2 regions of the Lysinibacillus sp. FSL K6-4013 genome follow, and region 2 is predicted to be linked to the other one. Evidence: riboswitches for the same ligand, from Rfam matches in the RefSeq annotation. Region 2 holds a riboswitch; the other holds the start of a gene.

The links. Region 2 has a riboswitch for thiamine pyrophosphate ahead of thiC (phosphomethylpyrimidine synthase ThiC). Riboswitches for the same ligand answer to the same signal wherever they lie in the genome.
Region 1: linked by a shared signal. The riboswitch ahead of MHB39_RS12340 (ABC transporter substrate-binding protein) and the one ahead of thiC (phosphomethylpyrimidine synthase ThiC) in region 2 are both predicted to bind thiamine pyrophosphate.

What each region holds. Positions count from the first base shown of each region.
Region 1 covers NZ_CP152031.1:2,485,181-2,490,765, forward strand. The annotation lists gene MHB39_RS12310 (sodium/solute symporter) at 1-327, shown strand, start outside; gene MHB39_RS12315 (hypothetical protein) at 425-601, shown strand; gene MHB39_RS12320 (TatD family hydrolase) at 628-1,377, opposite strand; gene MHB39_RS12325 (ABC transporter ATP-binding protein) at 1,367-2,116, opposite strand; gene MHB39_RS12330 (ABC transporter permease) at 2,091-2,864, opposite strand; gene MHB39_RS12335 (thiamine-binding protein) at 2,864-3,154, opposite strand; gene MHB39_RS12340 (ABC transporter substrate-binding protein) at 3,156-4,151, opposite strand; TPP riboswitch at 4,306-4,416, opposite strand; gene parC (DNA topoisomerase IV subunit A) at 4,524-5,585, opposite strand, start outside.
Region 2 covers NZ_CP152031.1:246,827-252,411, forward strand. The annotation lists gene MHB39_RS01240 (methyl-accepting chemotaxis protein) at 1-1,588, shown strand, start outside; gene tnpA (IS200/IS605 family transposase) at 1,761-2,234, shown strand; gene MHB39_RS01250 (AEC family transporter) at 2,436-3,365, shown strand; TPP riboswitch at 3,426-3,540, shown strand; gene thiC (phosphomethylpyrimidine synthase ThiC) at 3,681-5,459, shown strand.

The DNA.
Region 1 (5,585 bases), 2.2 Mb from region 2:
TCTGCTAACCTTCCAGTTATCATCTACACAATTTATTGGAAACGCTTTAATACAGCGGGTGCTGTTACTGCGATGTTAACAGGTTTAATCTCTGCGTTAGTATTAGTTGCTATGTCTCCAAACGTTTGGAATCCAGTTGAAGGTAAGGCAATTTTCGTTGGTGATCCTTTAATTATGTTAACGAACCCAGCCTTAATCTCTGTACCACTTGGTTTCCTTGGTGGTTTCATCGGCACATTACTTTCTAAAGAAACAGATGATGCGAAGTATCGTGAAGTTGACGTTAAAGCAAACACAGGTATTTCTGTACAGGACGTATCTCACTAATACACTCGACAGCCTCGTAAGTATCTTGCTTACGAGGTTTTACTTTTTCTTCCCTATTCGCTACTATAGAATTAAAAATGAATTGGAGGCGATGCTCATGTCACAATCTAAAGCTAAAAAGAAGCGGATGCACATTAAACGCACAGTAGGTAAAGATGTTGAAAAAAATCGACAATCTATCTCTTTTAGTACACATGAACGTCTAACGAAAACAAAAAACGAAAAATTAGAGCATGATTATACGAAATATAAAAAGCAGTATAAGGACGAATAACTCGTACCCTATACTGCTTTTTCTTATTAAAGCCGATAAAATGTTTTCGTGTTTTGCGTAATAATTTTGGCCACTTCCTGTGTTGATAGCCCTTTGATGGAGGCAATTACCTCAATCGTTGAGTGCATCATCCAGGGAGATGTACGCTTCTTCGTAAACGGTCCCTCAAACGGCCAAGGTCCATCCGTTTCTACCATCATTAGTTCAATGGGATAAGCATGAATTAGCTGTTGAATTTCCTCTTCGTACAAGCAATCTGGCGTAATAGAAATAAAATAACCTCGCTCTATCATGCGCTTCACAATAGCTTCATCCCCTTTAAACCAATGAAAATGGGCTTCGTGAAGCTGATGCTTTTCCAGCAAATCACACACAATATGGGCGTCCTCATATACTGCGTGTAACACAATTGGCTTGTCCAGTTCCTTCGCCAATACAACAAAACGCTCTAATAGAGCCACATAGGGACGTTCATCAATCGCTTGCTCTTGTTTTAAATAATAAGGTAGACCCACCTCACCAATAGCAACCATATCATCCTGATGCGAATGAATCCAATCAAATAAAGCTGTCTCATCATTTGGACTTAGTAAAGGCTGTTCAGGATGAAAGCCAAAAGCAGCCTTTACTTGCTGATAGCTATTCGATAAACGCAACGTTCTTTCACAAGAGGAAAGTTGCATACTAACCGCGATTACAGCTTTCACTTCTTCTAATAAGGAAGGAATTTCCTCATCGGTGTACTGATCCAAATGAATATGCGCATCAATCAACATACATATCACCCTTTTCCTCCTGTAAATACATAAATAATTGTTGCTTTAATGCTGTGAATGCTGCAGAATGTCGAATTTCCTCTTTCCGAGGTCTCTCAAACGGCACGATGATTTCCTTTTTAACGGTAGCTGGACGTTTGGTTAAAACAAGTATGCGATCTGCTAAAAAGAGAGCTTCTTCAATACTATGTGTAACAAATAGAATGGATTTGCGGTACTCCTCCCAGATAGATAAAAGCCATGCTTGCATTTCCAGTCGAGTAAATTCATCCAACGCAGAGAATGGTTCGTCTAAGCATAAAATCGGCTTATCACTGACCATTGCTCGAATAAAGGACACACGCTGCTGCATGCCTCCAGACAGTTCGTTCGGGTAGGCATGGATAAAAGAGGCAAGACCAACCTTTTCTAACCATTCCTTGGCACGTTCAACATTTGGTTTAAGTTGTAATTCCTCTACAAGCGTGACATTTTCTACTATTGTACGCCAGGGTAATAGACATGGCTGCTGTGGCATATAGCCAATCGTTCCTTTTTTTTGTTGGATATCCTCTCCATTTAATAAAATGGCTCCTTGATCAATTGGCGAAACACCACCAATTAATTGAAAAAGTGTACTTTTACCACTGCCTGAAGGACCAACGATGGCCACAAACTCTCCATCCTTGACGTCAAAAGAAAGTTGATCAAGGACTTTGAGCGCATCGAAGGATTTAGCGATGTTTTGAATGCTGAGCATGATAGCCTCTTCCCTTCACCATGAATTTTTCAATTAAACGAATACCACTAAACAATAGTAAGCTCAAGAGAACAATCGCAAAAATTGCCACAAATACGCGATCCGTACGGAAGGAGGACTGGGCTAGGGTCATGTAAACACCAATACCCTTTTTTGCACCAAGCCATTCCGCAATCACAGCCCCCATCACACTATATGTAGCCGCAATTTTAATGCCTGAAAAAATAGCAGGATAGGCATAAGGCCATTCCAGCTTCCAAAAGGTTTGTGCCCTTGTAGCACCAACCATGGCAAAATAATGCTTTAATTCTGGAGCTGTTTGTCTAAATCCATCCATCGCTGCAATGACAATCGGGAAAAAGCACACAAGACAGATAATGATAAGCTTCGGTAATAAGCCAAAGCCAAACCAAATAATAAGGAGCGGTGCCAAGACTAGAATAGGAACATTCTGCGACATAATAAGAATTGGATAAAACAGTTCTCGAATAAATGTAAATCGATGCAACACTATTGCCACCGTTAGCCCACAAGCGATGCCAATGGCTAATCCTAGTAGAGCTAATTGTACTGTAGCGAATGCATGTGGTAGAAAGGTTTGATACGACTGGATGGCTTCTGACAAAATACTACTTGGTGTGGGTACTAACCAATGAGGAACTTCAGCAAACCGCACGATTAGTTCCCATATGAACAAGAGGAAGGCGATAAAAATTATCGTCCTTCCCTTCTGTAATGCACGTTTCATTACTGATATTTCTCCGTTAATGTATCCATCGTAATACCCGTTGGCTGATATAAAATTTTCACTTGTGTAATGACATTAATGGCACCAAGTTCAATCATTTTCTCATTCATTTTTTCAATGATTTGGAGCAATGTTGAAAGCTCACCCTCCATCGTTGTTTCCAATGGATGTACCTGATATTTCACCCCAGAAGCATCGATCACCGCAATTGCTGCATCGACATATGGTATAACATCTTCATATTTCTCTGTCTTCGGAATGATTTGTACACTGATTAATGAATTTGCCATCTTATTTGGCCTCCTTTTTAGGTAAGAAATCATTAGTAAAGGCTTTTTTCGCATCAAATTCGCCCTCTAATACTTGATTGCTAGACATCCATTTCGCGTAATTTTCCCACACAGAAAGCTTTTGCTCTCCCCATTGCTTGGCATCATCCTGATATTTATCAGCCAGCCATTCCTGACTTTTATGCACTAACGCTTTATCTAAATCAGGGGCCGCTTCGATTAAAATATCAGCCGCTTCACTTGGGTTTTCAATTGCGTATTCATAGCCCTTCGATGCAGCTGCCACAAAGGCTTTGACTACATCCGGGTTGTCCTGTATCATTTTTTCATTTGTAGCTAAAACTGGCGTATAATAATCCAATTGATCACTATAATCTGTAAGATATAGCATATTAATCTTTTCCCCACGCAGCTCAGCCTCAATCCCAGTCCATGCATAATAAATCCAAGCAAAATCTATATCTTTTTCCATCATTGTGAAGAAATCTAAATCCCCTGCATTGACGATATCTAGCTTATTAATATCTGCCTTTTCTTTTTGCATGAGTGATTGTAAAACGGCTTGCTCTAATGGCGCGCCCCAACCACCATAGGTTTTACCTTCAAAATCCTTTGGCGATGTAATGCTCTTTGAAGCAATAGAAGCAAAGCCAGATGTATTATGCTGTATAATTGCAGCGATGGAGACCAGCGGCACATCCTGTACTCGTGCCTGTGTTATGCCTTCCTGATAGCTCACGCCAAAATCCGCCTTTCCAGAAGCAACAAGCTGATCTGCGCCCGCCTCACCAGGCATAATAATATCAACATCTAAACCCTGTACCTCAAAATAACCGAGTTTTTTGGCAACATATAGTCCTGTATGATTTGTATTCGGCGTCCAATCCAGTACCACAGACACCTTTTTCAGCTTGTCTGCAGCCTGCTTGTCATCCTTGTCACTACAGCCTACTAATGTCAATAGTGCTGCCAATAAAATAAAAAACCATTTTTTCATGCGAAAGCCTCCCAGTTTGTAATATGAAAGTGTTCATGAATGAATGTTGTCACCAGAAGAAAGCGTATACAATGTTGGCAAGCTGTTGCTTGAAAACATAAAAAAACGCCTAGGATTCCTCCCAGACGTATTGCAATCAATCTTCAAAACTTTGCTTTTTTGAATAGATGTTCCCTACGCTGGTACGAGCCAAATCAGGTTCAAAGGGTCAGCGTCTATCGGACACAATCTCAGCTAGCAATTACTAGCCCCCCTACATTCTTTCGCTATGAACTTTTCGATGATTATTATACCCATAGTTTCACTTAAATGACAAGGTGCTATTTTGAATAGAGCTTAAAGCCCAGCGCTCCTAAGAGGCTGGGCATGCTTTTAGCTTGGTTTCTGTTCTTTTTTGGCTGTTACAACATGAGAAATTGCTCCATCTGTTGCAATATCCACTTTAAATGAACCATTGGAATGGCGATCCGCACGAGACAATGCTTGTACGTCAATCATCTCTTGAACACCTTTTTCAGTTTCAATCACAACCTGCTCCTCGTCTGTTGCTTGAACAACTGCCACAATTCGGTGAGGGTTTGCTTTTAACTCTGTTAATACTTTTAGTCCACGTTTTGCACGACTCGCTACTTCAACTTCAGCGACATTCATTTTCTTTACGGCCCCACGCTGTGTCACAATTACTACATAGTGGGTAACATCAGGCTGTAACACATTGACTCCAACTAAGGCTTCTCCATCTTTTAGTGTGATCCCTTTCACACCGCCTGTTTTGACACCTGTAACTGGTAACTCCTCCATAGGGAAACGAATCGCATAGGCTGTATCCGTTGTGAGCATCAGCTCCACATCATCTGTTACAAATGATGCATAGATCATCGCATCACCAGCCTTGACATTCATCGTTTTAATTGGCTTTGAATAACGCGTTACCGCATAGTCTGCGAGTGGTGAGCGCTTAATTTGGCCATCTTTTGTGGCTGTGAAGACATACGTATTTGGCTGGTCAAAGGTTTCGAAGCCATAAACCGCAATAATGGATTCATCTTCCCCTGTTGGCACAATACTTGAAATATGCTGGCCGAGATCCTTCCAGCGTATATCAGGCAGCTCATGAACAGGCTGATAAATATAATTGCCTCGATTTGTGAACAGCAATAGATGGTGCTGTGTATTTAAGTTTGCTTCATACAATAAATAATCTGAATCCTTCATGGCAAAATCTTGCCCATTTGAAGCGGCATGAGAACGTGTGGATGTACGTTTAATATAACCATCCTTCGTTACTGTTACGACAACCTCTTCACTTGGCACAAGGACATCCAATGTAATTTTAATTTCTTCAATTTCTTGCTCAATCTTCGAGCGGCGAGGTTCTGTAAAGCGTTTCTTAATATCTAGCAACTCTTGTTTAATAACACGCACAAGCTTAGC
Region 2 (5,585 bases):
GGAGCCCTATGATTATAATGTAAATGGGCAATCTGTATTAATGACAACGATTTCGGTGCCATTAATCAATGCTTCTGGAGCATTTTTCGGTGTATTGACAGCGGATGTATCAATAGACTTTTTAAATGATTTAACAAAATCGAACGCCCCAGCAGGCGGTTACGCAGCAATTATTACGAATAAAGGTGTGCTAACAGCTAACAGTTTTGGTGAAGAGCTTGTTGGGCGCAATATGCAAGAGGATCCTACTTGGACAAGTATTAGTAAGACAATGGAAAATGGTGAACTAACAAGTATGTACGCTGATTCTAATCAGCTGAAGGAAAAGGCATATAATGTTTTTGCTCCAATGATTTTAGAGGGCATTGACGAAACTTGGACTGTTCAAGTCGTGTTAGCTGAATCAAAGATCCTAGAGACATATAATCATGTATTTGTATTTACGATTATTGCTTCTATTATTATGGTCATTTTGATGACAGTTGCAAGTGTGTTATTCATCTTTAAACAGTTAAAGCCACTTAAATTTTTACGTGCATCGATTGAAACGGCAGCCGAAGGGGATTTAACACAAAAGGTAGAGGAGAAATATATTAAGCCTGATGAAATTGGAGCAGTGGCTGTGGCCTATAATAATATGTTGGATAAAACCAATAGTGCAATTCAAACCGTTCTAAATTCTACGAGGTTATTGAACCAATCTTCTAATCAGGTAAATGAGGCATTTAATGAGGTAGTTGCTTCTAGTCAGGAGGTTTCGGTAGCTATCAACGAAATTGCACAGGGAGCTTCGAAGCAATCAGAGGATACAGAAGAAACAAATTATCGGATGATGGATTTATCTGATCAGATTGATGCCATTACGTCCCTTTCCAATGAAATGGATGAGCTATCTCATAAAACAGGTGTAACAACGGAAAAAGGATTGCATGAGGTTGAAAGTTTAAGAGTGCGTAATATGGAGACAAATGAGATGAATGGGCGTATCCAGCAGCAAATAGAATCATTAGCTTCTAATATTGCCAATATTAATCAGATCATTGCTTCGATCCAAAGCATTACCGAGCAGACTAATCTGCTAGCTTTAAATGCAAGTATTGAGGCAGCACGTGCTGGTGAACATGGTAAAGGATTTGCTGTAGTAGCAGAGGAAGTTAGAAAGCTAGCAGAACAATCTAAGAATGAAACAGAAATTATTAAGAGTACGGTAGAAAGCATTCTTGAAAATTCTCAGCAAACGGTTGCTGTTATTGCATCTAATGCAGATTTAATGCAATCACAAAATGAGTCAGTACAAAGCACGCAACTAGCATTTAAAGATAGCAGTGACTTGTCAGGTTCAATTGCCAATTCTATTAGTGAATTAATGAATAAATTATCTAGTATGTTAGAGCATAAAAATCAGGCAATCATGGCTATCCAAAGCATTTCGGCTATTTCAGAGCAAACAGCAGCCTCTGCGGAACAAGTAAGTGCTTCCGCAATGGATCAACAAGCAGAATTACAAAAAGTAGCAGAGTCTATTCAAAATATGAACGATATTTCAAACGAGCTACAAGAGGTTGTAAATCGATTTAAGCTTGCTTAAAGGGAAAGGCTGCCTTCGTTATAGAGGCAGTCTTCTTTTATTGTGTGCTTTGAAAACCCCCTGCTATGCAGGGGGTTCCGGAAAGCTTTTAGCTATGGACAATAAAAAAACTCCAAACGTACAATAAAGTCAGGTCTAGTCAACCGACTTCGTACGAAAGGAGCCCCCATAAATGGATAATAAAAGTTTAGCACATACAACGTGGAATTGTAAGTATCATATCGTCTTTGCGCCAAAGTATAGAAGGCAGATTATTTATGGTCAAATTAAAGCGGATGTTGGAAGAATATTGCGCCAATTATGTGAAAGAAAAGATGTAGAAATCATAGAGGCAACAGCCTGTCCTGACCATATTCATATGTTGGTAAGTATTCCACCGAAATTGAGTGTATCTGCGTTCATGGGTTATTTAAAAGGGAAGAGTAGTCTAATGATTTTCGACCGACATGCAAATTTAAAGTATAAATACGGTAATCGTCAATTCTGGTGTCGAGGATACTATGTGGACACAGTCGGCCGAAATAAGAAAAAGATACAGGAGTATATAAAAAATCAATTACAAGAAGATATCCTGCAAGATCAAATGACGATGAAAGAATTCATTGACCCATTCACAGGAGAAGAAATCAAGAGAAAGAAAAAATAAGTAAGCCGCTTTAGCGGTTTGTGTGAAAACGGAGTGCGGTTGGCGGACCATTCAGAATGTCTTTAGACATGGGCCAGTACCCCAGCGTTTCACGCGCAGAGCAAACCACCAGTTATACTGGTGGTTCTGATTGTGAAAGTCAGAGAAATTGACCTAGAAGGAATTCGGCACTACTATTAACACTGGAAGGGGGACATTGATATGATGTATCTCGGAATGATTTTCTTTCAAATTGTTGTACCTATTTTAGTGTTACTTGTAATAGGCGCTATACTACAAAAGAAATTTCGCTTTAATTTAAAAGCATTATCTCAGCTTATTACATATTGCTTTATGCCAGCAGCTGTTTTTGTAAATTTATATGAAACGCATGTAGAGTTATCTGTACTGGGAGAGGTCGGATTATTTATTGTACTCTTTATCGGTAGTCAAATGATACTCAGTCATTTTATGGCGAAAGGGCTCGGTTTAGCTAGAACAGAGGCAGCTGTCTTTAAAAATAGTGTGGTGCTTATTAACTCAGGTAATTATGGTATTCCGGTGGCTCAAATGATTTTTGCCACGCAACCTATTGGAGTAGCCATTCAGGTCATGCTCGTAATCTTTCAAAATATGACTACGTATACATATGGTTTATACAATTTAATTTCTTCTACAAAATCGGGTATGACAATCATTAAGGATTTCTTTAAAATGCCCATTATTCATGCGCTGATTATAGGTGTCGCTATGAACTATTTTGATATCGGTATACCACAATTTATCAAAATACCTGTAGAACATGTGGCAGATGGATTTATTGCTGTGGCATTAATTACATTAGGTGCGCAATTATCACAACTAGAGATGAAATCAATGTTTAATAAAACTGTCTTTATCAGTTGTTTTACGCGATTAATTATTGGACCATCAGTTGCATTAGCCATTATTTATGTATTGGGATTAGATGGAGTCGTCGCACAATCACTGTTTATAGCTAGTGCCTTTCCAACATCTCGTAATAGTTCTAGTCTAGCATTAGAATATGATGTAGAATCTGCAACAGCAGCGCAAGCAGTTTTATTTTCAACAATTGTAAGCTGTATAACTGTAACCATTGTGATATATTTTGCGGAAGTATTATTTACCTAGAAAGATAAAAAATAACTTCCATCTCTTAGTATTATCTGCTACACTAGCATCAAACTAAATAGTATTAACTAGGGGAGTCTGATGAGTCAGGCTGAGAGGGAAACGCTACGAAGTTTCTTGACCCTTTGGACCTGATCTGGCTCATACCAGCGTGGGAAAGTTAAGAAGCTATTGCAGAGTATGCAATCAATAGACCTTTACATTCGTGGCCGGATCCAAATAATTATTTTGGATTCGGCCTTTATTTTTTAGATTGTTGGGGTGAGCTAGAATCGGTCCTTATATCAAAATAAATTTAAGGGAGAGAAGTAGCTCATGTCAGCAATTAGTGAAAAGAATATGACCATTATGTCCAGCTTTGAGGGAAGCAAAAAAGTATATGTGGAAGGATCACGCCCAGATATTCTAGTACCTATGCGAGAAATTGCATTAAGTCCGACAACAGGCAGTTTTGGAAATGAAGAAAATCCTCCTATTCGAGTATATGATACGAGTGGACCCTATACAGATCCAGCCTACCAAGTAGATATTACGAAAGGTTTACCTGCCTTACGAAATACATGGATTCAAGAGCGAGGGGATGTAGAAGTATATGAGGGACGCGCCGTTAAACCAGAGGATAATGGCTTTCGTCGTGCAGATGACCCACGTAATCATGAAAATATCTTTCCTGGATTAGCAAGAAAGCCTTTACGTGCTAAAAAGGGTAAAAATGTGACACAGCTTCATTATGCACGAAATGGGATTATAACGCCTGAAATGGAGTTTGTAGCGATTCGCGAAAATGTGGAACCTGAATTTGTCCGTTCAGAAATTGCAGCGGGGCGTGCTATAATGCCTTCTAATATTAATCACCCTGAGGCAGAGCCGATGATTATTGGACGTAATTTCCATGTGAAGATCAATGCTAATATTGGGAATTCTGCTGTAACTTCTTCCATTGCGGAAGAAGTTGAGAAAATGACCTGGGCAACACGATGGGGTGCAGATAATATTATGGATTTATCGACTGGTAAACATATTCATACAACAAGAGAATGGATTATTCGAAATGCTGCGGTGCCAGTGGGAACAGTGCCAATTTATCAGGCTTTAGAAAAGGTAAATGGTGTAGCAGAGGATTTAACGTGGGAGGTTTATCGTGATACCCTCATTGAACAAGCTGAGCAGGGTGTGGATTACTTCACCATTCATGCAGGCGTCCTTTTACGCTATGTACCACTTACAGCAAATCGTGTAACAGGCATTGTATCTCGTGGGGGCTCTATCATGGCACAGTGGTGTTTATATCATCATCAAGAGAATTTCCTGTATACACACTTTGAGGAAATCTGTGAAATTATGAAAGCCTATGATGTTGCTTTTTCCTTAGGTGATGGTTTACGCCCAGGCTCAATTGCAGATGCCAATGATGAGGCACAATTTGCAGAGCTTGAAACATTAGGTGAGCTAACGCAAATTGCTTGGAAGCATGATGTTCAGGTGATGGTTGAAGGGCCGGGTCATGTACCAATGCATCTGATTAAAGAAAATATGGACAAACAATTAGAGGTTTGTAAGGAAGCGCCCTTCTATACATTGGGACCACTCACAACAGATATTGCTCCAGGTTATGACCACATTACCTCAGCCATTGGAGCAGCGATGATCGGATGGTTTGGTACAGCGATGCTTTGTTATGTGACACCGAAAGAGCATCTTGGTTTACCGAATCGTGAGGACGTTCGTGTGGGCGTTATCACTTATAAAATTGCTGCACATGCTGCTGATTTAGCAAAAGGCCATCCAGGTGCACAACAACGAGACGATGCACTGTCTAAAGCGCGCTTTGAGTTCCGTTGGCGTGATCAATTCAATTTGTCACTAGATCCCGAGCGTGCAGTGGAATATCATGATGAGACACTCCCAGCGGAGGGAGCAAAAACAGCACACTTTTGTTCTATGTGTGGGCCTAAATTCTGTAGTATGAGAATTTCACAGGATATTCGTAATTATGCTAAAGATAAGGATTTAAATACGACTGAAGCGATCCATCAAGGTATGAAGGAAAAGGCTGAGGAGTTTAAAAAAGCAGGCAGCCAAATTTACCAATAATGAAAGAAAAGGCTTATGTCAAAATGAACTGAACCCCGAATAGTGGACACTTAAAAAAAGTGGACCTATTCGGGGTTTTTCTATTTTCATCACCGAAAAATCCCGTTATACTGACCATACGATTGA